2 regions of the Vibrio tritonius genome follow, and region 2 is predicted to be linked to the other one. Evidence: predicted binding sites of a transcription regulator. Region 2 holds the regulator's gene; the other holds the start of a gene.
The links. Region 2 encodes MetJ, which represses methionine synthesis genes. Its sites were predicted from a motif close to TTAGACNTNTANANGTCTAA; they were not measured.
Positions count from the first base shown of each region.

Region 1: a site for MetJ is predicted at 6,760-6,779, ahead of metN (methionine ABC transporter ATP-binding protein MetN). Genes of this name have one in related genera too.

Region 1 is NZ_AP014635.1:2,529,114-2,540,037, forward strand. It holds gene JCM16456_RS11165 (serine hydrolase) at 1-177, shown strand, start outside; gene ybeD (DUF493 family protein YbeD) at 294-572, shown strand; gene lipB (lipoyl(octanoyl) transferase LipB) at 761-1,414, shown strand; gene lipA (lipoyl synthase) at 1,407-2,372, shown strand; gene JCM16456_RS11185 (hypothetical protein) at 2,515-2,841, shown strand; gene glyA (serine hydroxymethyltransferase) at 2,939-4,189, opposite strand; gene JCM16456_RS11195 (YitT family protein) at 4,531-5,130, shown strand; tRNA gene JCM16456_RS11200 (tRNA-Tyr) at 5,429-5,513, shown strand; tRNA gene JCM16456_RS11205 (tRNA-Tyr) at 5,585-5,669, shown strand; tRNA gene JCM16456_RS11210 (tRNA-Tyr) at 5,758-5,842, shown strand; tRNA gene JCM16456_RS11215 (tRNA-Tyr) at 5,930-6,014, shown strand; gene gmhB (D-glycero-beta-D-manno-heptose 1,7-bisphosphate 7-phosphatase) at 6,111-6,662, opposite strand; gene metN (methionine ABC transporter ATP-binding protein MetN) at 6,912-7,949, shown strand; gene JCM16456_RS11230 (methionine ABC transporter permease) at 7,936-8,613, shown strand; gene JCM16456_RS11235 (MetQ/NlpA family lipoprotein) at 8,662-9,468, shown strand; gene JCM16456_RS11240 (Zn-ribbon-containing protein) at 9,553-10,329, opposite strand; gene syd (SecY-interacting protein) at 10,335-10,892, opposite strand.
Region 2 is NZ_AP014635.1:3,202,889-3,213,812, reverse strand. It holds gene pfkA (6-phosphofructokinase) at 1-308, shown strand, start outside; gene glpX (class II fructose-bisphosphatase) at 393-1,400, opposite strand; gene zapB (cell division protein ZapB) at 1,721-1,963, shown strand; gene metF (methylenetetrahydrofolate reductase) at 2,058-2,954, opposite strand; gene JCM16456_RS14290 (bifunctional aspartate kinase/homoserine dehydrogenase II) at 3,230-5,641, opposite strand; gene JCM16456_RS14285 (O-succinylhomoserine (thiol)-lyase) at 5,641-6,807, opposite strand; gene metJ (met regulon transcriptional regulator MetJ) at 7,031-7,348, shown strand; gene JCM16456_RS14275 (malic enzyme-like NAD(P)-binding protein) at 7,506-8,783, opposite strand; gene rpmE (50S ribosomal protein L31) at 9,062-9,280, opposite strand; gene priA (primosomal protein N') at 9,589-10,924, shown strand, end outside.

The sequences.
Region 1 (10,924 bases), 670 kb from region 2:
GAAAAAGAACTTAAAGCCCCAATTAAAAAGGGTGATGTAGTGGGTAAGCTTTTCTATCAAGTTGATGGTAAAGATGTGGCTCAATACCCATTGATGGCTTTAGAAGATATCAATGAAGGCAGTATGTTTAGCCGCCTATGGGACTACATTGTATTGTTGTTCAAAGGCTTATTCTAATCACTTAGATTAAATGCAGAAGGCCGCTTTATGCGGCCTTTTTGTGCCCTTGAGATCCTGGTAGAATGGCTGTACTATTCTGCACCGTTATTTATTTGCAAACCTTGGAGTTTCCTATGTTGACTATCAACTCTGACGCAAAACTAAAAGATCTTCTTGAGTTCCCTTGTTCATTTACCTACAAAGTAATGGGACATGCGAAACCAGAATTGCCAGAGCTCGTTTTAGAAGTGATTCAACGTCATGCTCCAGGTGATTACAGCCCACGAGTAAAACCAAGTGGTAAAGGCAATTATCACTCAGTGTCTGTGACTATTACAGCAACCTCTATTGAGCAAGTTGAAACCCTTTATAAAGAACTTGGTGATATCGAGATCGTACGTTTGGTTCTGTAATTCTTTCAATTTTATTTGATAAAACCAAACTATATTTTAAAGCAGCCATGGCTGCTTTTTCTATATTATTCATAGCGTTAGTGAAAAAACGTTTCACAAGTGTTAAAAAAAATCGACAGAAAAAGTAGTTCAAATCGCCTATACCGTTTATAATCCAAAAACTTTATATAAGACCGATGGGCAATAAAATGGATAGTGAACTGGTTGTCAGACAGTTAGGTCGTCAAGACTATCTACCTATTTGGCAAGGCATGCATGATTTCACCGATAAACGAGATGAAAACACTCGTGATGAGATCTGGTTAGTCGAACACAACCCGGTATTTACACAGGGTCAAGCTGGCAAAGCTGAGCATCTGTTAAATACGGGTGATATCCCCGTTATTCAAAGTGATCGTGGCGGTCAAGTGACCTACCATGGCCCTGGTCAAATCGTTGCTTATTTTTTAATAAACTTACGTCGTAAGAAGTTAGGTGTGCGTGAGCTAGTAACCGATATCGAAACTTTGGTTATCAACACCCTAAAACATTACGACATTGAGTCTGCTGCTAAATCTGATGCCCCTGGCGTATACGTAGACGGACGTAAGATCTGTTCACTTGGTCTGCGCATTCGTAGAGGTTGTTCATTCCACGGGTTGGCATTAAATGTCAACATGGACCTATCCCCTTTCCTGCGCATCAACCCATGTGGTTATGCTGGACTTGAGATGGTACAAGTTAGCGATCTGACGGGCCCCACGACAGTAGCAGACGTTGAAACACTATTAGTAAGAGAGCTCGTAAACCTGTTGGGCTACGAGAAAGTCGAATTCAGCACAGAAGCCTATAATCATGAGTAAACCAATTCAGATGGAACGAGGCGTCAAGTACCGTGACGCTGAGAAGATGGCACTGATTCCAGTTAAGAACATGCCAACTGAACAAACTGAGGTTTTACGTAAACCTCAGTGGATGAAAATCAAACTGCCATCCGATAGCCAACGTATTAAAGATATCAAGTCGGCGATGCGTAAGAACGATCTTCACTCTGTTTGTGAAGAAGCCTCTTGCCCTAACCTAGCAGAGTGCTTCAACCATGGCACGGCAACCTTCATGATTCTTGGTGCTATTTGTACTCGTCGTTGTCCATTCTGTGATGTTGCCCATGGTCGCCCATTAACACCGGATGCTCAAGAGCCGCAAAAGCTGGCGCAGACCATCAAAGACATGAAACTCAAATACGTAGTGATCACCTCCGTAGACCGTGATGACCTACGCGACGGCGGCGCTCAACACTTTGCCGATTGTAACCGTGAGATTCGAGCTCTTAACCCTAGCATTCGTATCGAAACACTGGTTCCTGACTTTCGTGGTCGCATGGACACTGCGCTAGAACTATTAAAAGACAACCCACCAGATGTGTTTAACCACAACTTAGAAACAGCACCACGTCTGTACCGTAAGGCTCGTCCTGGTGCAAACTACAAGTGGTCTCTTGAACTGTTGCAAAAATTCAAAGAACAACACCCTAATATCCCAACGAAATCAGGGATCATGATGGGGCTTGGTGAAACTAAAGAAGAAATCATCGAAGTCTTGAAAGATTTGCGAGCTCATGGCGTTACTATGTTAACCCTAGGCCAATATCTTGCACCGAGTCGTCACCATCTACCGGTTGTCCGTTACGTTCCGCCAGCAGAGTTTGACGAATTGAAAGAAATTGCACTAGAACTGGGCTTTACACACGCGGCTTGTGGTCCATTTGTACGGTCTTCTTACCATGCCGATATGCAAGCACAAGGTATAGAAGTAAAATAGTCGATACATCTAACGATGATAAAGGGCCGATATGGAATCCATATCGGCTTTTTTATTCCATAAACGGTCTATAGTTGCAGCTTGATTGTAAGTTTTATACGCTGTTTATGGCTTGGGCTAAAACAACGTAAAGGAATCCATTATGAATAAAATGGGACTCGTCGCGATCTTGGTGTCTGGTGTTCTTGCTGGATGCGCATCTAACGAGCAGAGAGATAACTACCAAGAAGCATCATTCGAACTGTGTAACACCAGCGTTAAAGTGTATTCAGTGAGTGATGATGGCCGAGTACGCATTGTCTGTGAGGATGGCGCTAAGTTCTCATTACAGAGCGAATCTACTCTAGATACTATGCGTGATATCAACGCCGATTACTGTTCTGGTGAAGGCTTGGGAAAATTCTCTGAAAGCAGCAACTACTACATGTTCCAATGTAAATCTGGCGCCCTACTTAGCGTGGCTAAGTAGCTAGACAAACCCAAACAGTAGTCAGATTAAAGACATTCAGATACATAAAGGCCCGCATGTTATGCGGGCCTTTTGATTATCAACAAAGTGTTGGCAATTAAGCGTAAACAGGTAGGCGTTTACAAATATCCAATACTTTCTGTTTCGTTGCATCGATCACAGATTGATCGTTGATGTTATCGAGAACATCACACATCCAGTTAGCAAGGTCTTTAGCATCTTCAATACCAAAACCACGGCGAGTGATTGATGGCGTACCAACACGGATACCAGAAGTCACAAATGGGCTGCGCGGATCGTTTGGCACTGAGTTTTTGTTTACTGTGATGTTTGCTGCGCCTAGTGCTGCGTCAGCTTCTTTACCAGTGATGTTTTTGTCGATCAGGTCAACAAGGAACAGGTGGTTTTCAGTGCTGTTAGACACGATTTTGTAACCACGTTCTTGGAATTGAGCAACCATCGCTTTTGCGTTAGCAACAACACGTTCTTGGTAAGCTTTGAACTCAGGTTCCATTGCTTCTTTGAATGCCACCGCTTTTGCTGCGATAACATGCATCAAAGGACCACCTTGACCACCAGGGAACACGGCTGAATTCAGTTTTTTGTACATCTCTTCGCCAGCATTAGACAGGATCAAACCACCGCGTGGACCAGCTAATGTTTTGTGAGTTGTCGTCGTTACAACGTCAGCAAATGGGATTGGGCTTGGGTATACACCAGCCGCAATTAGACCCGCAACGTGAGCCATATCAACGAACAAGTAAGCACCTACTTTGTCCGCGATTTCACGCATACGTTTCCAGTCAACGATTTGTGAGTAAGCAGAGAAACCACCAATGATCATTTTTGGCTGATGTTTTACTGCTAACGCTTCCATTTCATCGTAGTTGATTTGACCATCTTCATCGATGCCGTAAGGAATAACGTTGTAGTGTTTACCTGAGAAGTTTACTGGTGAACCGTGAGTCAAGTGACCACCGTGAGCTAGGCTCATACCTAGAACAGTATCACCAGGGTTCAACAGAGCCATGTATACCGCACTGTTTGCTTGTGAACCAGAGTGTGGTTGAACGTTAGCGTATTCACAACCGAACAGTTGGCAAGCACGGTCAATCGCTAGTGCTTCAGCTTTATCAACATACTCACAGCCACCGTAGTAACGTTTACCAGGATAACCTTCTGCATATTTGTTGGTAAGCTGAGAACCTTGAGCTTCCATTACACGCGGGCTGGTGTAGTTTTCAGAAGCAATAAGTTCAATGTGCTCTTCTTGACGAAGAGTTTCTTCCTGAATGGCAGCGTAAAGCTCCGGATCGTAATCAGCGATGTTCATATCACGCTTAAGCATCTGTATCTCCTGACTCAGATTAACTGAAAGTATGGGGAAAAAACCGCACAATGACTAAACGCAAACGTTTTCGTCACCGCAATGGCGCGCATTCTACATAATTTGATCTGTATCATAAAGAACATTTTTACGAATTTATTATGCAGTTTTTTCATAATGAGTGACGAACAGTTTCATAAACCCTGATGTTTCGGCAGAAAGGGCATGAAGTGTCAATTTCTCGCTTTACACCCTGTAAAACGGTCGTTACATAGGTTTACCCTAATTTCTCGTCTCTATCTACCGAAAATATCGTCTTTTTATTACTATCGCCCCATTCTGGTCAATTATTCACAATGTAAATGGAAAAACACTCACTCAAAGAAGACGCGATTGCGATTTTAACAGGTTCAATTATTACCGCTCAGGGCGTATTTTTCCTGCAATCAGCTCACCTCCTTACCGGAGGCACTGCAGGTTTAGCTCTGTTATTAACCCACCTGTTGTCTTGGAGCTTTGGTACGCTCTATTTTGTCACCAATATCCCGTTCTATATTCTTGCTTGGCGTCGCTTTGGCAGTACTTTTGCTCTCAACAGTATTATTGCTGGGGCTTTAGTTTCCGTATTTTCCGATCAACTGCGCGAATTGATACACCTTGATGTGGTCAACGAAGTGTATTGTGCGCTGGCGGGAGGTCTTTTCATGGGCCTAGGCATGCTTATTTTATTTCGGCATCGTTCTAGTTTGGGTGGCTTTAATGTTATGTGCCTCGCCATTCAAGATAAATGGGGAATCTCGGTTGGGAAAACTCAGGTTGTGATCGATTGTTCTATCCTTATCGTTTCGTTCTTCTTTGTCAGTCCTTGGTTACTTATTTTGTCGGTTGCTGGAGCAATCATTGTCAATATGGTGCTCGGCATGAACCACAAACCGACACGCTATACCGTTCGCTATAACTAAACTCGCGATCAATCAGATGGTTTCCCCCATCCATTTGGGTAGAAAACCAAGAGTAATGTAAAAAGCGAGGTCGATATTTGACTTCGCTTTATAGCCGTCATTAAATCCATGAGATAAAACAACTCCTTGGCACAAGGAAACAACACAAAACGGTCAATTACCCTCATCTTTGTCCAAAAAGCCAGCATTCAATTCAAAATGATAAAAAAAGGGTTTACAGCTTCAAACAGTTTGCTATGATGCGCTCCGCACTTGAGGGATGAGTTGGGAAAACATCACTTAAGTATAAAAATACCCTGGAGGGGTTCCCGAGTGGCCAAAGGGAGCAGACTGTAAATCTGCCGGCTCCGCCTTCGATGGTTCGAATCCGTCCCCCTCCACCATATTCTTCTCTTTGTGAGAAAAACTTGATTGAACGTGTTGGGAAAACTTCAATTAAGTATAAAAATACCCTGGAGGGGTTCCCGAGTGGCCAAAGGGAGCAGACTGTAAATCTGCCGGCTCCGCCTTCGATGGTTCGAATCCGTCCCCCTCCACCATATTCTTCTCCTTGTGAGAAAAACTTGATTGAACGTGTTGGGAAAACCTCAATCAAGCTTATTCTGATAAAGAATAGGAAAACACCCTGGAGGGGTTCCCGAGTGGCCAAAGGGAGCAGACTGTAAATCTGCCGGCTCCGCCTTCGATGGTTCGAATCCGTCCCCCTCCACCATATTCTTCTCCTTGTGAGAAAAACTTGATTGAACGTGTTGGGAAAACCTCAATCAAGCTTATTCTGATAAAGAATAGGAAAACCCCTGGAGGGGTTCCCGAGTGGCCAAAGGGAGCAGACTGTAAATCTGCCGGCTCCGCCTTCGATGGTTCGAATCCGTCCCCCTCCACCATATTGAAAAGCCAGCTCATCGAGCTGGCTTTTTTGTTTTCTCAATACCATCAATAAAAAAGGCCACCTGGGTGACCTCTCTTTGAATCAGATTTTGTTACTTCTGCAAGTAACTCGGAACATCCGCAATACTGTCAAGAACCGCTGTTGCAAGGGCTTCGCCTTTCTCCGTCACAGGCTTACCTGTACGAACTAAAATTTTCGTTCCGACACCGGCAGCTTCAGCCGCCATCAAATCTTCTGCTTTATCACCAACCATAACTGACTTGGCCATATCGATCTTTAAGAAGTCTCGAGCAGAGATAAACATGCCTGGCTTTGGTTTACGACAATCGCAATCTTGCTTATATTCACCAACGCCGTGCTCTGGATGATGTGGGCAATAGTAAAAGCCATCAAATTCAACACCATTATCTTCAAAGTTCCAATCCATCCATTGGGTTAAAGAAAGAAAGCGATCTTCGCTAAACATTCCTCGAGCAATACCGGCCTGATTGGTCACTAACACAAGAAGATAACCCATTTGCTGCAATTTTTTAGTTGCCTCAAATACCCCTTCGATAAATTCGAAGTCGTGCTCATCATGCACATAACCATGATCGACATTAATCACGCCATCACGATCTAAAAACACCGCTGGTTTAGCCAAAACTACTCTCGCTATTGAGTGAATATAGAGGAATTATTACATAGCTTATTTCTTTCATCACTATCAAATTGCTTTCTGTTATAGCAAATTGTCAGATTTAGACGTCTAGACGTCAAAATATCTATTGACTTGAATGGCGAGAAACCATAGCATCATCATCCAAGTTTTAAGGTTTACAAAACAATATTCTGTGGCACTGGCACCGCAGAACGTTTTTATAAGCAAGCCGTTCCCTGCACAGGTTTTCGAATGATTGAAATAAGTAATGTTAACAAGGTGTTTTTACAGGGCGAAAAGGAAATTCACGCTCTAAAAAACATCAATCTCACAATTCCACAAGGCACCATTTTTGGTGTTATCGGTTCATCAGGTGCAGGGAAAAGTACACTGATCCGTTGTGTGAACATGTTAGAGCGACCAACCTCCGGCGCTGTGGTTGTCGATGGTATCGATTTGACCCAACTTACTGCTGCAGAGCTTTCTGCTGCCCGCCGTAATATTGGCATGATTTTTCAGCACTTTAACTTACTTTCATCACGCACAGTATTTGATAACGTAGCGCTACCATTAGAGCTTGCAGGTGAAAACAAAAAAGCCATCGACACTAAAGTAAGCGAGTTACTTGAACTGGTTGGCCTAGCAGACAAAAAAGATACCTACCCATCGAATTTAAGTGGTGGCCAGAAGCAGCGTGTGGCAATTGCCCGTGCGTTGGCCAGTGACCCTAAAGTGTTGCTATGTGATGAAGCCACCAGCGCTCTTGACCCAGCAACAACGCAATCAATTCTTGAACTACTAAAAGAGATTAACCGTCGTCTCAACATCACTATGCTGCTGATTACCCATGAAATGGACGTAGTAAAAAGCATCTGTAACGAAGTCGCCATCATTGGTGGTGGCGAATTGGTCGAGAAAGGCACGGTTGGTGATATCTTCGCTTACCCTAAAACAGACTTAGCACATCAATTTATTCGTTCTACATTGAATTTATCAATTCCTGATGATTTTGCAGCTCGCCTAAAAACTAAACATGTTGCAGGTACGCACCCACTCGTGCGCTTTGAATTTACCGGAGCCAGTGTTGATGTCCCATTAGTTTCCCAGGTATCTCGTAAGTTCAATATCGACGTAAGCATTCTGAATTCTGACCTAGATTATGCCGGTGGCGTAAAATTCGGCATGATGGTCGCAGAAATTCTAGGCGACAAAGAGAACACAGAAGCAGCAATTCAGTTTATTCGCGATAACAAGGTTAAAGTTGAGGTACTTGGTTATGTCAATGCATGATTTAATGGCGTGGGTATCACTCAACAGTGATCTAATTTTAAAAGCAACATGGCAAACTGTTTACATGGTTGCAGTATCTGGTGTGGTTGGTTTCGCCATCGGTATCCCTCTGGGTGTAATACTGCACACCACAAAGAAAGATGGATTACTAGAAAACCCAATCCTGAACCGAGTGCTAGGCGCTATTGTCAACATTGGTCGTTCTGTACCATTTTTGGTGTTGATGGTTGCCATTATTCCAGTGACAAAAATGCTGGTCGGTACGTTTATCGGTACAACCGCAGCGATTGTACCTTTGACTATTGGTGCAATTCCGTTCGTTGCGCGTCTTATTGAAGGTGCCTTAATGGAAGTACCATCAGGCTTGGTTGAAGCTGCCCAATCGATGGGTGCAACACCATCGCAAATCATTAATAAGGTATTAATCCCAGAAGCGCTGCCGACTATCCTCAATACAGTCACCGTAACACTAGTAACTCTAGTGAGCTACTCAGCCATGGCTGGTACTGTTGGTGGCGGTGGTTTGGGTGATGTTGCTATCCGTTACGGCTTTTATCGCTACGATATCGTTATCATGGCGGTAACCGTCGTAATGCTCATTATCCTAGTACAAATTATACAATCAGTTGGTGACGCACTAGTTCGTCGCGTAGACCACAGATAAATAAGATATTAAACAATATAAGACATAAAAATTTAACAGGAGTTAGGAATGAAATTCAGCGTAAAAGCTCTATTCACCATCGCAGCGGCAGCATCTACACTTATTCTTGCGGGCTGTGGTGACGAAACAGTAGACCAAAGCAAAATCAAAGTCGGCGTAATCGCTGGTGCTGAGGCTCAAGTAGCCGAAGTTGCTAAAAAAGTAGCAAAAGAAAAATACAACCTAGACGTAGAACTCGTTACTTTCACTGACTACGTAACACCAAACGCAGCTCTAGCGGATGGCTCTGTAGATGTAAACGCGTTCCAACACAAACCATACCTAGACCAGCAAATGGAAAGCCGTGGTTACAAACTTGCTATCGCTGGTAACACGTTCGTTTACCCAATCGCTGGTTACTCTAGCAAAATCAAGACCGTTGCAGAAATCAAAGATGGTGACCGCATTGCAGTGCCTAACGACCCAACTAACCTAGGTCGTTCACTAATGCTTCTTGAAAAACAAGGCCTACTCAAGCTACGTGAAGGCGCCACTCTAAACGCAACAACTCGTGATATCGTTGAAAACCCTAAAAATCTAGAAATTGTTGAACTAGATGCCTCTCAACTACCACGTTCTCTAGACGACGTAACAGTTGCTATCATCAACAACACGTTCGCTAGCTCTATCAACCTAACACCTAACAAAGATGGTATTTTTGTTGAAGATAAAGATTCACCATACGTGAACCTGATCGTTGCTCGCCAAGACAACGTAAACAACGAAAACGTGAAAAACTTTGTGAAAGCATACCAAACTGAGGAAGTTTACCAAGCAGCACAAAAAGCGTTTGGCGGTATTGTTAAAGGCTGGTAATTCATTCTTATTAAAGAGAAAAAACAAAAGGTTGGCCATGGCCAACCTTTTTTACATCTTGTATTTGGACTTATTCAACCCAGTTTATTTCAAGTGATCCCAAGAGATATTAGAAACAATCCGGCACTGGTCGCATTTGAAGTGGAAGATATCATGCAAAGGTTCTTCAAGTAACCACTCCCCGTTACATTTAGGACAGCGGCGAGCTTGCTCTTGAGCAAGGCTTATTCCACCAACGCGATACAAATAATAGTAAGTTGGTACTTTGGTGAGATATTCAATCCGACCACGTAAGTCCCAGCCACGAATGAACATGTCGCTGTCGATGTCGCAAATTTCATGTAACGCTGCGTGTTCAGCCTTGCAACTGCCTGCCATCTGTATTTCGTCACACGCTTGCCACTCAGTTTGCCACTTTACAACCGCCTTGTGATCACCATTGAAGGTAGGCTCATTTCGGTAAAGCGGAATAGGCAATAACGTATCACCACTTCGCAATGGAGAACACGTATGAACATAGGTGGTATAAAGCACTTGCCAGCTTGGCTGCACATCATCTGCCGCTTGCTCTGAATTCATATCACGCCCAAGTAAGCGTACTTTAGGAGCCAGTAAGCATGCGTCAGTTAAGCGCTCAATGCACACCTGCACAAAATCGGAATGATTGCGCGGATGTAAGCTCTCTTTTTCCGGGCAAACAGCGCGGACAAAAAACTCGCCCTCCCCCATCACCACAGGAAATTCACGTCCCAGCACTTGGCCATTGTAGCGTAGGGCTTCCATTAAACCATTAATGGCTTTATCAACAGCGCTAATAGTGGTGTTATCAAAACACTCAAATTCCAGTTCAACAACAAACATTCAATTTAAACCATGGTGTTAGAAGGGGTTGGTTCTAACTGAGACAGAAATAACTCCAGCGTTGGCGCTAGTACTTCTCTTTCTCCTGAACCTAGAGTTTCTAACAGCACTTGCCCAGTTAAGTTACACACCGAAATCACTTGCATTTCATCTTCTGCTGCCGCAATAAACACGGTTGGTTTATGCTTCAAACGACGCTGCATGACCAAGTGACCCAAAATATTTTCTTGTAAACGCTCAAAATCGTCGTCGCTCCACACTTGTAGCAGCGTTAGCGGTTGACCATGCCATACTGCGGGCATATCAGCACTGTATTGCGAACCATAAAACGCAATGACATCCTCATGCAGAGTTAGCTCGATAGCGCGTTCTACATTGGAAAAATCTGCTTGCTGTTCACGTTGTACTGGTTGCCAAAACACACACTCATCTGTTGTTTCACTAATACAAGGGGAAGCTAATCCAACCAAGTCTGCATCAGCGGGAAGATGTCCTAATTGCTGCTGACACTGCGCAACATAACGTTGGCAAAATAGGGACAGCGCCTTATCAATGGATGTCATGTCATTCTCCATCGTCGATTCCTTTAACCCTG
Region 2 (10,924 bases):
TCGCGCTGACTGAGTTAATGATGGATGCCAATAAATTGGCAAAAGAGATCGAAACGGCGACAGGTCGTGAAACTCGCGCTACTGTTTTAGGTCACATCCAACGTGGTGGTGTACCTACAGCATTTGACCGTGTACTTGCTTCTCGCATGGGTAACTATGCTGTGCACCTTCTTCTTGAAGGTCAAGGCGGTCGTTGTGTTGGTATCCAACAAGAGCAACTGGTTCATCACGACATTATCGATGCGATTGAAAATATGCGTCGTCCAGTGCGTAAAGATCTCTACAAAGTTGCTGAAGAGTTGTTCTAAGCATCTCTTGTTGATGGACAAAAAAAGACCGCGAATATCGCGGTCTTTTTGTATCTTTCTTGTCAGGCTTAACGCAAGTTTGATTTACAGAATAATATCACGTACATCTGCGTCTTTACGTTCCAAGTAGTGAATTGACTTGATACGGCGAATCGTACGGCAACGACCACGAATCAGCAGTGTTTCGGTGGTTGCGATATTACCTTTGCGAGTAATTCCGTCTAGCAAATCGCCTTTGGTGATTCCGGTTGCAGCAAAAATGACATTATCACTACGTACCATATCTTCAAGTTTAAGTACCTTATTCGCTTCCACGCCCATTTCTGCGCAGCGTTTTAACTCTTTAGCACCCCAGATACGATTATCTTCGGTTTCACCTTTCACTTCGTGACGTGGCAGTAAGCGACCTTGCATATCACCATCGAGAGCACGAATCACTGCAGCTGATACTACGCCTTCCGGTGCGCCACCAATGCAATACATCATGTCTACTTCGCTATCTGGCATACACGTCAGGATTGATGCAGCAACGTCACCATCTGGCACCGCAAACACTCGCACCCCCATTTTTTGCATTTCTGCTATCACATTATCGTGACGAGGTTTAGCAAGAGTGATCACAACCAATTCAGATAAGGTTTTGCCCAGTGCAGTTGCCACGTTAGTTAGGTTTTCTTCTAGTGGTTTATTGAGATCAATACAACCTTTTGCTTCAGGGCCTACAACCAATTTTTCCATGTACATGTCAGGCGCTTTAAGGAAACTGCCTTTTTCACCAGCGGCTAATACCGCTAGCGCATTAGATTGCCCCATTGCGGTCATTCGAGTGCCTTCGATGGGATCTACCGCGATATCGACGGCATCACCACCGATACCTACTTCTTCTCCAATATACAACATAGGCGCTTCATCAATTTCGCCTTCGCCGATGACAATTTCACCCGCAATTTCAGTTTTGTTAAGTAAGGTGCGCATTACTTCCACTGCCGCACCGTCTGCTGCATTTTTATCTCCACGACCAAGCCATTTATATCCTGCTAATGCAGCACCTTCGGTGACTCGAGAAAAAGCCATTGCCAATTCGCGTTTCATGTCTACTCCAAACCAAAAATTACGGGACAATTTATCGGCGAATTCTAACATATTAATGGGGAAACGTTTGCTGTTTGCTCGATACGAGGTTTGCACTCGATCAAAAGTGAGTCGGAAATCTTTGATGTGGTTGAAAAATAATCGTCCAAAACTGAGTTGATGCAGATTAAGTAAACTTGGTGTCAATTTGCGCCTTTTTTTTAACCGAATAATGCAAAATCTCGAATATAGAGAGTGTCTATCTGCGTTTGGCTGAGTAGAATGGGGGAAATTTGGTGACAGACGGTGTCACGCCAACCGAATACGTAAGGGTAAGCAACATGTCTTTTGAAGTACTAGAGCAACTGGAAGCAAAAATTCAAACTGCGGTAGACACTATCGCATTGCTACAAATGGAAGTTGAAGAGCTAAAAGATGACAAACAGAAGCTTGAACAAGAGACTTCTGAACTGAAAGCCAATTGCGAAGCGATGGAGCAAAGAGCGGAGCAAGTACAAAAAGAACACGAAGCATGGCAAGAGCGCATTCGTAGCCTGCTAGGTAAAATGGAAGACGTAGAATAAGTTCGTTTTCATACTTGAATAAGAAAAAAGCGCTGATGGTCGACATCAGCGCTTTTTGTTTGTGTGAGCGGTTTTAAATACGGTTGACGCGCCATTATTTCTCGAGATCTGGACGAATTCCTAAAGTATGACAAAGTGCGTAAGTCATCTCGGCGCGGTTAAGTGTGTAGAAGTGGAAATCTTTTACACCTTCGCGGCTAAGGATGCGTACCATATCAATTGCTTGGCTTGCTCCAACAAGTTGGCGAGTGGTTGGGTCATCATCCAAACCTTCAAATTGTTTTGCCATCCAACTTGGGACTTTGACATTGTTTTGAGCGGCAAAACGTGATGCTTGCTTGAAGTTGGAAACAGGTAAAATGCCGGGAACAATTTCAACATCAATACCAGCGGATAGACAACGATCGCGAAAACGCAGGTAGCTTTCGACATCAAAGAAGAACTGGGTGATAGCGCGGTTGGCACCTGCATCCACTTTTCGACGTAAATTTAATAGATCAGCTTGAGCGCTTTTTGCTTCAGGATGCACCTCAGGAAAAGCGGCAACCGAAATGTCGAAGTCATGACGAGATTTTAGGAGCTCGACTAAATCAGATGCATACATGTTAGGGTGGTCACTGCCCGCAGGAATATCTCCTCGTAACGCCACGATATTATGAATATCGTTATTCCAATAGTCGTCCGCGATTTGAATAAGTTCATCGCGAGTCGCATCAATGCAAGTTAGGTGTGGCGCTGAGACAAGGCCGGTTTTATCTTTGATTTCTTTGATGATCGAGTGGGTGCGATCACGTTCACCAGAGTTTGCCCCATAGGTCACAGAAACAAATTGAGGGCGCAGTGTTTTTAGACGGTGCACAGAGTTCCACAATGTCTCTTCCATTTTTTCGCTACTTGGCGGAAAAAACTCAAACGAAACATTAATGTTATCCGATAGCTCTGCAATATTTTGATTCAGAGCATCAATGTGGCTGGCATGCGTGTATCCCATAATTTTCTCCCTGTGACCTGTCGCCACAATATAAAACTATCCGCTCAATTTTATCGACGTTTAGACGTCTATATGTCCAAATGATGTGATCAATTGCTCTTAAAGTCAACAGCGTAAAGATGAATGTTTTTCATTTTCTGGATGAAAAAACATCATAATAACCATAATTAATGTAGCAGTATTAAGTGAGGAAGGGATAAAAAAGAGGTCGTTCTGCGTCAGTGTTTCAGAATAGCGAAAAGAAAAAGCCTGCAGTGATGCAGGCTTTATGGGTTTTATAAAAAGCTAGATAATCGGTTTAAATCGGACTGAATAGCTCCAGCTGTCACTTCACGACCAGCCCCGGGACCACGAATGACCAATGGATTATCTTTGTACCATTTACTTTCAATGGCAAAAATATTATCGCATGGCAGTAAGTTTGCCAGTGGATGTTCTTTCTCGAGGGCTTCAACCCCAACGGTTGCTTTGCCATTTTTCTCAAGTCTAGCAACGTAACGTAACACTTTGCCTTCGCGCTGTGCTTTGGTTAAGCGCTCAGCTAAGCGTTGGTTTAGTAAATCGCTTTGGTCGAGAAAATCATCTAAAGGAAGCTTTGCCAACTCTGCAGGAACCAAGGATTCAACTTTTACAGTCTCTGGTTCAATATCGAGGCCGGATTCACGGGCTAAGATAACCAGTTTACGCATCACGTCTGAGCCATCGAGATCATTACGCGGATCTGGTTCGGTTAGGCCCTGTTGCCAGGCAAGGTCAACTAATTCACTGAATGGTACAGACCCATCGTATTGTTGGAATAACCAAGAAAGCGTGCCTGAGAAAATTCCAGAGAGTGCGACGATTTCATCGCCACTTTCACGTAAATCACGAACCGTATGATTAATCGGTAATCCCGCACCAACCGTTGCGTTATAGAGCCAGTGACGGCTAATTTTAGTAAACGCTTCTTGTACTTGGTTGTAGTAGTCACTTGGCGCAGAACCTGCCACTTTATTTGCAGATATAAGGTGCATGCCTTGTTCAGCAAAGTCGAGATATTGAAGTGCTAAAGTTTCACTGGCGGTAACATCAAGGATGATGACATCGTCGTAAGTTTCAAGACTACTTAAACGTTTTACCCACTCGTTATCGTTATTGGTGATAGCTTCGGTTTGATAGTTAGCTAACACTGTATTGGCATCAAGCCCCTGTTCATTGAACAAGTAAGTGGAGCTATCGACAACTGCAACCAATTCAAATGCCATACCACGACGTTTTTCTAGTTCTTCTTTTTCTTTGGCAAACAGTTTGAGCCAACTGGAACCAATATTACCTTTACCACATAGAGCAAGAGCAATGCGCTTATGGGCTTGGAACAGTTGGGTGTGTATGCGGTTCACTAGATCACTAAGGTCTGTTTGACGTAGCACTGCAACAAGGCTTAAACCTGAATCGGTTTCCGAGATGAACTCAATAGGTTCACCTTTAATTTGTTGATAAAAGCCGAAGCAGTGATTGGCATTGGTACTTGCACCTGCTCCAACGGCAGCCACGAGGCTGAATCCTTCTTTAAGCTTCAAATCGGCTTCAATTGGACGGTCTTGCAAATAGCTTAGCGCGCCTGAGACAATTTCAGCTGTGTAGGCAAGGCGTAATTGATATTGGTCAGCTTGTGCTTCGAAAGCTAATGGCTCCAACTGAGCTCGTTTGAGGCGCTCCAAGATGTCATTTTTTATCCGTTCAAACGGATGACTTTGGGCAAATGTCAGTTCAATCAGAAGTACGTCGTCGAGAGAGGTGATGATTTTTGCACCTCGGCCCGAAGCTAAAATCCGCTCAATACGAGTAGAGCCTGATTCTGGCTGATGACTACAGCGTAAGTGAAGCTCAGTAGTACTTTGCGCGACCGGTTGTAATGTGCGGCTATGTAATACTGGTGCTGCAAGGCGTGCTAATTCGTTAGCCTCATCTAAACGTAGTAAAGGCAACAAACAAGCATCGGAGACAATACGTGGGTCGGCACTGTAGACCCCAGCAACATCACTCCAAATAGTCACTTTCGCTACATCCGATAATGCACCAATTATCGTAGCTGAGTAGTCTGAACCATTACGACCTAATAATACCGTCTCTCCTGACACACTCTGAGCCATAAAGCCGGTAATGATAAGGCGCTGATTGCTATGTTGAGTTAGAACAGTTTGCAGTAACGGATACGAAGCTGCGCGGTCGACTTCTGGCTGAGTGCCAGATTCAGCGCGCAAGAAAGAACGCGCATCAATCGCAGCTGCCGGCATATCATGTTGATTTAATAGTGCCGCTAGCAAGCGAGATGACCATACTTCACCATGACCTAAAATGTCTGCACGCTGCGCGGAGCTTATTGGGGCTGAGATTTCTCCCAGCTCGCTGATTTCCGCGGCAAGCTCAGTCAGTAAAGCATCAGCTTGTTCGGCTTCTAAAAGGCCCGTGATGAGTTCGGTTTGGTACTGACGGAGTGATTGCAGCGTTTCATGAGCCACGCGACCGTCTTTACTTAGTGCATCAACAAAAGTAATCAGGCGGTTTGTGGTTTTGCCTGCCGCAGAGACAACAACTAAGTCATTGTCTTTTGAATATTCCTTTAAAATATGAGCAACACGCTGATAGCATTCAGCGTCCGCCAGGCTACTACCACCAAATTTATGCAACTGGCGTTGTGTAGTCATTAACAAATCTCCTTAGCCTTGTTGAAAGCTTGGCCCAAATCGGCGATCAAGTCTTCTGCATCTTCTAAACCAACTGAAACACGTAACAGCAACTGAGATACGCCCGCTTCTGCTAACGCTTTTTCTCCCATAGCTCGGTGAGTCATGGTGGCTGGGTGACAAATTAAGCTTTCAACTCCGCCGAGTGATTCGGCTAAAGAGAAAAGTTGCAGTGAGCTGACGAATACTTTGAGTTGTTCATAGCTGCCGTTAAGCTCAAAACTTAGCATAGAGCCAAAGCCAGATTGTTGTTTCTTGGCAATATCGTGACCTGGGTGGTCTGGCAGGCTAGGGTGGTAGACAACTTTAACCAAATCCTGAGTTAATAGGTAATCAAGAATCTGTTTGGAGCTTTCTTCATGTTGGCGCATACGAGCTGGAAGCGTGCGTAAACCGCGCAAAGTCATATAACTATCAAATGGGGTTCCCGTTGCGCCTATACAGTTCCCCCACCAGGCGATTTTTTCTGCGTGTTCGGCATCTTTACTGATCACCACGCCACCGATGACATCTGAATGTCCATTGATGTATTTGGTCGTGGAGTGAATAACAAAGTCAGCACCCAAGGTCAGAGGTTTTTGGTAGACAGGTGTGAGGAAAGTATTATCCACGGCGACCAAAGCACCAACGGCGTGAGCTTGTTGACACACCTCGGCGATGTCTACTACCCGAACTAGCGGATTAGATGGGGTTTCTAACAAAATTAATTTTGGTTTTTGTTCTAACGCTTTGGCAAATTCTGTTTCATTGGACTGGTCCACAAATAGCACTTTGAAATCGCCTTTTTGTGCACGAGTATTGAATAGGCGATAAGTACCACCATAACAATCGTGTGGGGCAATAATCGTATCTTCTGGACCAACTAATGCAGATACCCAAAGGTTCAGAGCTGAGGTGCCACAGTTTGTAATGGTTGCGCCCACACCGCACTCTAATTCAGATAGCGCTTCTTCTAACAGGTTACGGTTTGGGTTACCAGAGCGGGTGTAGTCGTATTTTGGCACTTCACCAAAAGCAGGAAATCCATAGTTGGTTGATAGATAAATGGGTGGAACAACAGCATGATATTGAGTGTCTGATTCAATACCGGTACGAACGGCAATGGTCGCTGGTTTGCGCGTGGTCATAAGTGTTTCCTTTCCTGTGTGGCTCTGAGTTTGAGCATCCATTGTAGCCCCTCAAAAATAACAGCAGGGACTGATGAGTGATGCATAACATCACACTTTACTTATCAAAAAAGAAGACGTCAACACTTCTAGACGTCTATATGTCTTTGCTTATGGCAGTAAATCCCGCTAAAATTGGGGTCTTTGATATTCATAACCGAAATAATTTTAACGAAGGTGCGCAATGGCAGACTGGAACGGCGAATATATCAGCCCTTATGCAGAGCATGGTAAGAAGAGTGAGTTAGTAAAAAAGATTACAGTTTCTATTCCTCTTAAAGTACTAAAAGTACTGACTGATGAACGTACTCGTCGCCAAATTAATAACTTACGACATGCAACTAACAGTGAGTTGCTATGTGAGGCATTTTTACACGCGTACACAGGTCAACCGCTTCCAACTGATGAAGACCTACGTAAAGACCGTCCAGATGATATTCCTGTTGAAGCGAAAGAACTGATGACCGCGATGGGAATTGAGTTTGAGGCTTACGACGACTAAGAGAGTCACTGCAGTGGTGGTTGCACATTCACACCATTGTGTTTAGTGATAGCGCCTTTTTTAATGCGAAAAGTTTAAAAAAAGCCCCAGCCATAAGGTAGGGGCTTTTTGCTACTTATTGTTCACGAATCACTATGGAGCCATGAACAATAATCGATTAGTTTTCCATGTAACCGTCAGGCAATGCAATACGTGCCACACCAGAATCCACAGCGGCTTGAGCGACTGCTTTTGCTACGCGTGGTAGTAGGCGTGGATCCATTGGTTTTGGAATGATGTATTCAGGACCAAAGCATAGAGATTCAACACCTGCTGCTTTCAATACTTCTGCAGGAACTTCTTCTTTAGCGATTGAACGAATAGCTTCTACTGCCGCCAATTTCATCTCGGTGTTGATTTCGCTAGCACGTACGTCTAGTGCGCCACGGAAGATGAATGGGAAACAAAGAACATTGTTTACCTGGTTAGGGTAGTCACTGCGGCCTGTACCCATGATAAGGTCTTGGCGAGCGTGATGAGCAACTTCTGGTTTGATTTCAGGATCTGGGTTTGAACATGCAAAGACAACAGGCTTGTCTGCCATTAGTTTAAGTTGTTCTTCAGTCATTAGATCTGGACCAGATACACCTAGGAATAGGTCAGCATCTTCGATAACGTCAGTCAACGTGCGTTTGTCAGTGTTGTTGGCAAAACGTAGTTTGTATTCGTTTAGATCGTCACGACGAGTATGGATAACACCTTTACGGTCTAGCATGTAGATTTTTTCACGCATAGCACCACACTGGATCAATAGTTCCATACAAGCACATGCTGCTGCGCCAGCACCTAGACATACGATAGTACATTCTTCAATTTTTTTACCTTGAAGTTCAATCGCATTCAACATGCCTGCTGCTGTTACGATTGCTGTGCCGTGTTGGTCATCGTGAAATACTGGGATGTTACATAGTTCGATTAGGCGACGTTCGATTTCAAAACATTCAGGTGCTTTGATGTCTTCTAGGTTGATACCGCCAAATGTGTCGGCGATGTTGGCAACAGTGTCAACGAACTCATCGATAGTGCGGTGTTTTACTTCGATGTCGATTGAATCAATGCCAGCAAAACGTTTGAACAGAAGCGCTTTGCCTTCCATTACTGGTTTTGATGCTAGAGGACCTAGGTTACCAAGACCGAGAATCGCTGTGCCGTTAGAGATCACGGCAACCGTGTTGCCTTTACCTGTGTATTTGTAAGCGTTTTCTGGATTTTGCGCGATTTCACGTACCGGCTCAGCAACACCTGGGCTGTAGGCCAAAGATAAATCTTCAGCTGAATCCGCAGGCTTGGTTAGAGAGATGGCAATTTTCCCAGCAGTAGGGATTGCGTGGTAATCAAGAGCCTTTTGGCGGAACTGTTCTTCTTTAGTCAGTTCTTTTTTATTGTCATCGGACATGGGCTGTTCTCAGTTATTGATTGTAGAAAAGCCGACCATTCTAAAGCAGGATTTTGCTGCTGCATAGTTAGTTACTTGGGGAAAAGTGGTGATTTTTTGTTAAAACTTAGCTGATAAGACCAGATAAAATAAAGCAAAGGATTGCGTAGAGAAGAGAAAATACCTTCTTATAATTTCTGCTTATTAGAGATAATAAAAAATGACAATGAGTGCATTTTTATGCATACGTAAAAAAGGACGCATTCGCGTCCTTTTCTCGTACAACTAAAAAGCAAAAATTATTTTTTGCTTGATAGAGCACCGAAACGTTTGTTGAAGCGATCAACACGACCACCGGTATCAACAACACGTTGTTTACCAGTGTAGAATGGGTGACATTTGTCACATACGTCTAGGTGAAGAGCGTCTTTATCTAGAGTAGATTTGAAAACGAAAGTGTTGCCGCAAGAGCAGTTAGCAGTCACTTCTTTGTATTCTGGGTGGATACCAGCTTTCATGGGATAACCTCAAAATTGGGCCGTGTCGCTATTCGAATCTATATGTCGAACACCACACGTATCGTTAATAGTAATAAATTACCAGATAATGAGGCTTAAACCATCACCATCTCGTAAGGCGCGATATGATAAAGAATACTCTGGACAGGATCAATAGATTTTGCCGCAAATTTCACCATGCTAGAAGGAATTCGTTGACTATTATTGGCTTAATATCGGTAATCTCTAATTAAGTCTCAGATATAGAGTCGAATTTGTCCCTTTCATCCAGTAGACTGTGCATTGATTTTGGTTTTTGACGAAAAGTTATGCTCCCTTCCATTGCTCGTGTTGCTTTACCTGTTCCGCTAGACAAACAATTTGATTATCTAGTACCAGCGCACCTGTTTCCTATCATTGGAGGGCGCGTCTCTGTGCCATTCGGGCCGAAAAAACTCGTCGGTATTGTGACCGCATTGGTCAGCGAATCTGATTTTCCACTTGGACAGCTCAAAGAAATTCACGCAGTTTTAGATAATCAGCCTGTTTGGCCCGATAAGCTTTATTCTCTACTTCAATGGTGTAGTCAGTATTATCAACACCCTTTGGGCGATACCTTGGCTAACGCTATGCCAAGCGTATTGCGCAAGGGCAAGAGTGCCGATTTTTCTAGTATTCGAGAATGGGTAATAACAGAGGCTGGACGTAATCAACTAATGGCTGGCTTGGACAAGCGTTCTGTGCAAAGAAACCGCTTGATGTACCGTTTGGAAAATGGCGCTGTTTCTCATCAACAACTGTTAGATGAAGAGTTTACGTCGGCAGTATTGAAAGGTGTTGAGCAAAAAGGTTGGGTGGAAGTGCGAGAAACCCAGCCTCAAGTGCTTGCTTGGCCTAAAGAGATTGAAGCACAAGTGGATAAGCCGCGTTTGAATCAAGAGCAGGCGATTGCGATTGCTTCAGTCAATAGTGAACAAGAGTACGCGTGTTACCTTCTTCAAGGTGTTACCGGGTCTGGTAAAACCGAAGTCTACTTGAATATGATTAAGCCTGTATTGGAACGTGGTCAGCAAGCTTTAGTACTTGTTCCAGAAATTGGCTTAACGCCCCAAACCATCAACCGTTTTCGTCGTCGTTTTACTGTGCCAATTGAAGTGATGCACTCTGGGCTCAATGACACCGAGCGTCTTAATGCTTGGCTGAGTGCTCGAGATAAAGTTGCAGGCATTGTGATTGGTACGCGATCTGCTCTGCTCACACCGTTTTCGGATTTAGGCATTATTATCGTCGATGAAGAGCATGATGCTTCGTATAAGCAGCAAGACAGTTTGCGCTATCATGCTCGAGATGTGGCCGTGATGCGTGCGGCGAAAGAGAATGTTCCGATTGTGTTGGGGTCTGCAACTCCGGCACTTGAATCCTTACATAATGCGTTAACCGGCAAATATCATCATTTGCAGTTAACTCAAAGAGCCGGTGCTTCTGTTCCTACCACTAATCATGTTTTGGATGTGAAAGGTCAGTATTTGGAAAGTGGTTTGTCGGCTCCGTTGATTGCTGAGATGCGTCGCCATCTACAAGAAGGCAATCAGGTGCTGCTGTTTCTTAACCGACGTGGTTTTTCGCCAGCACTTATGTGCCATGATTGTGGTTGGATTGCTGAGT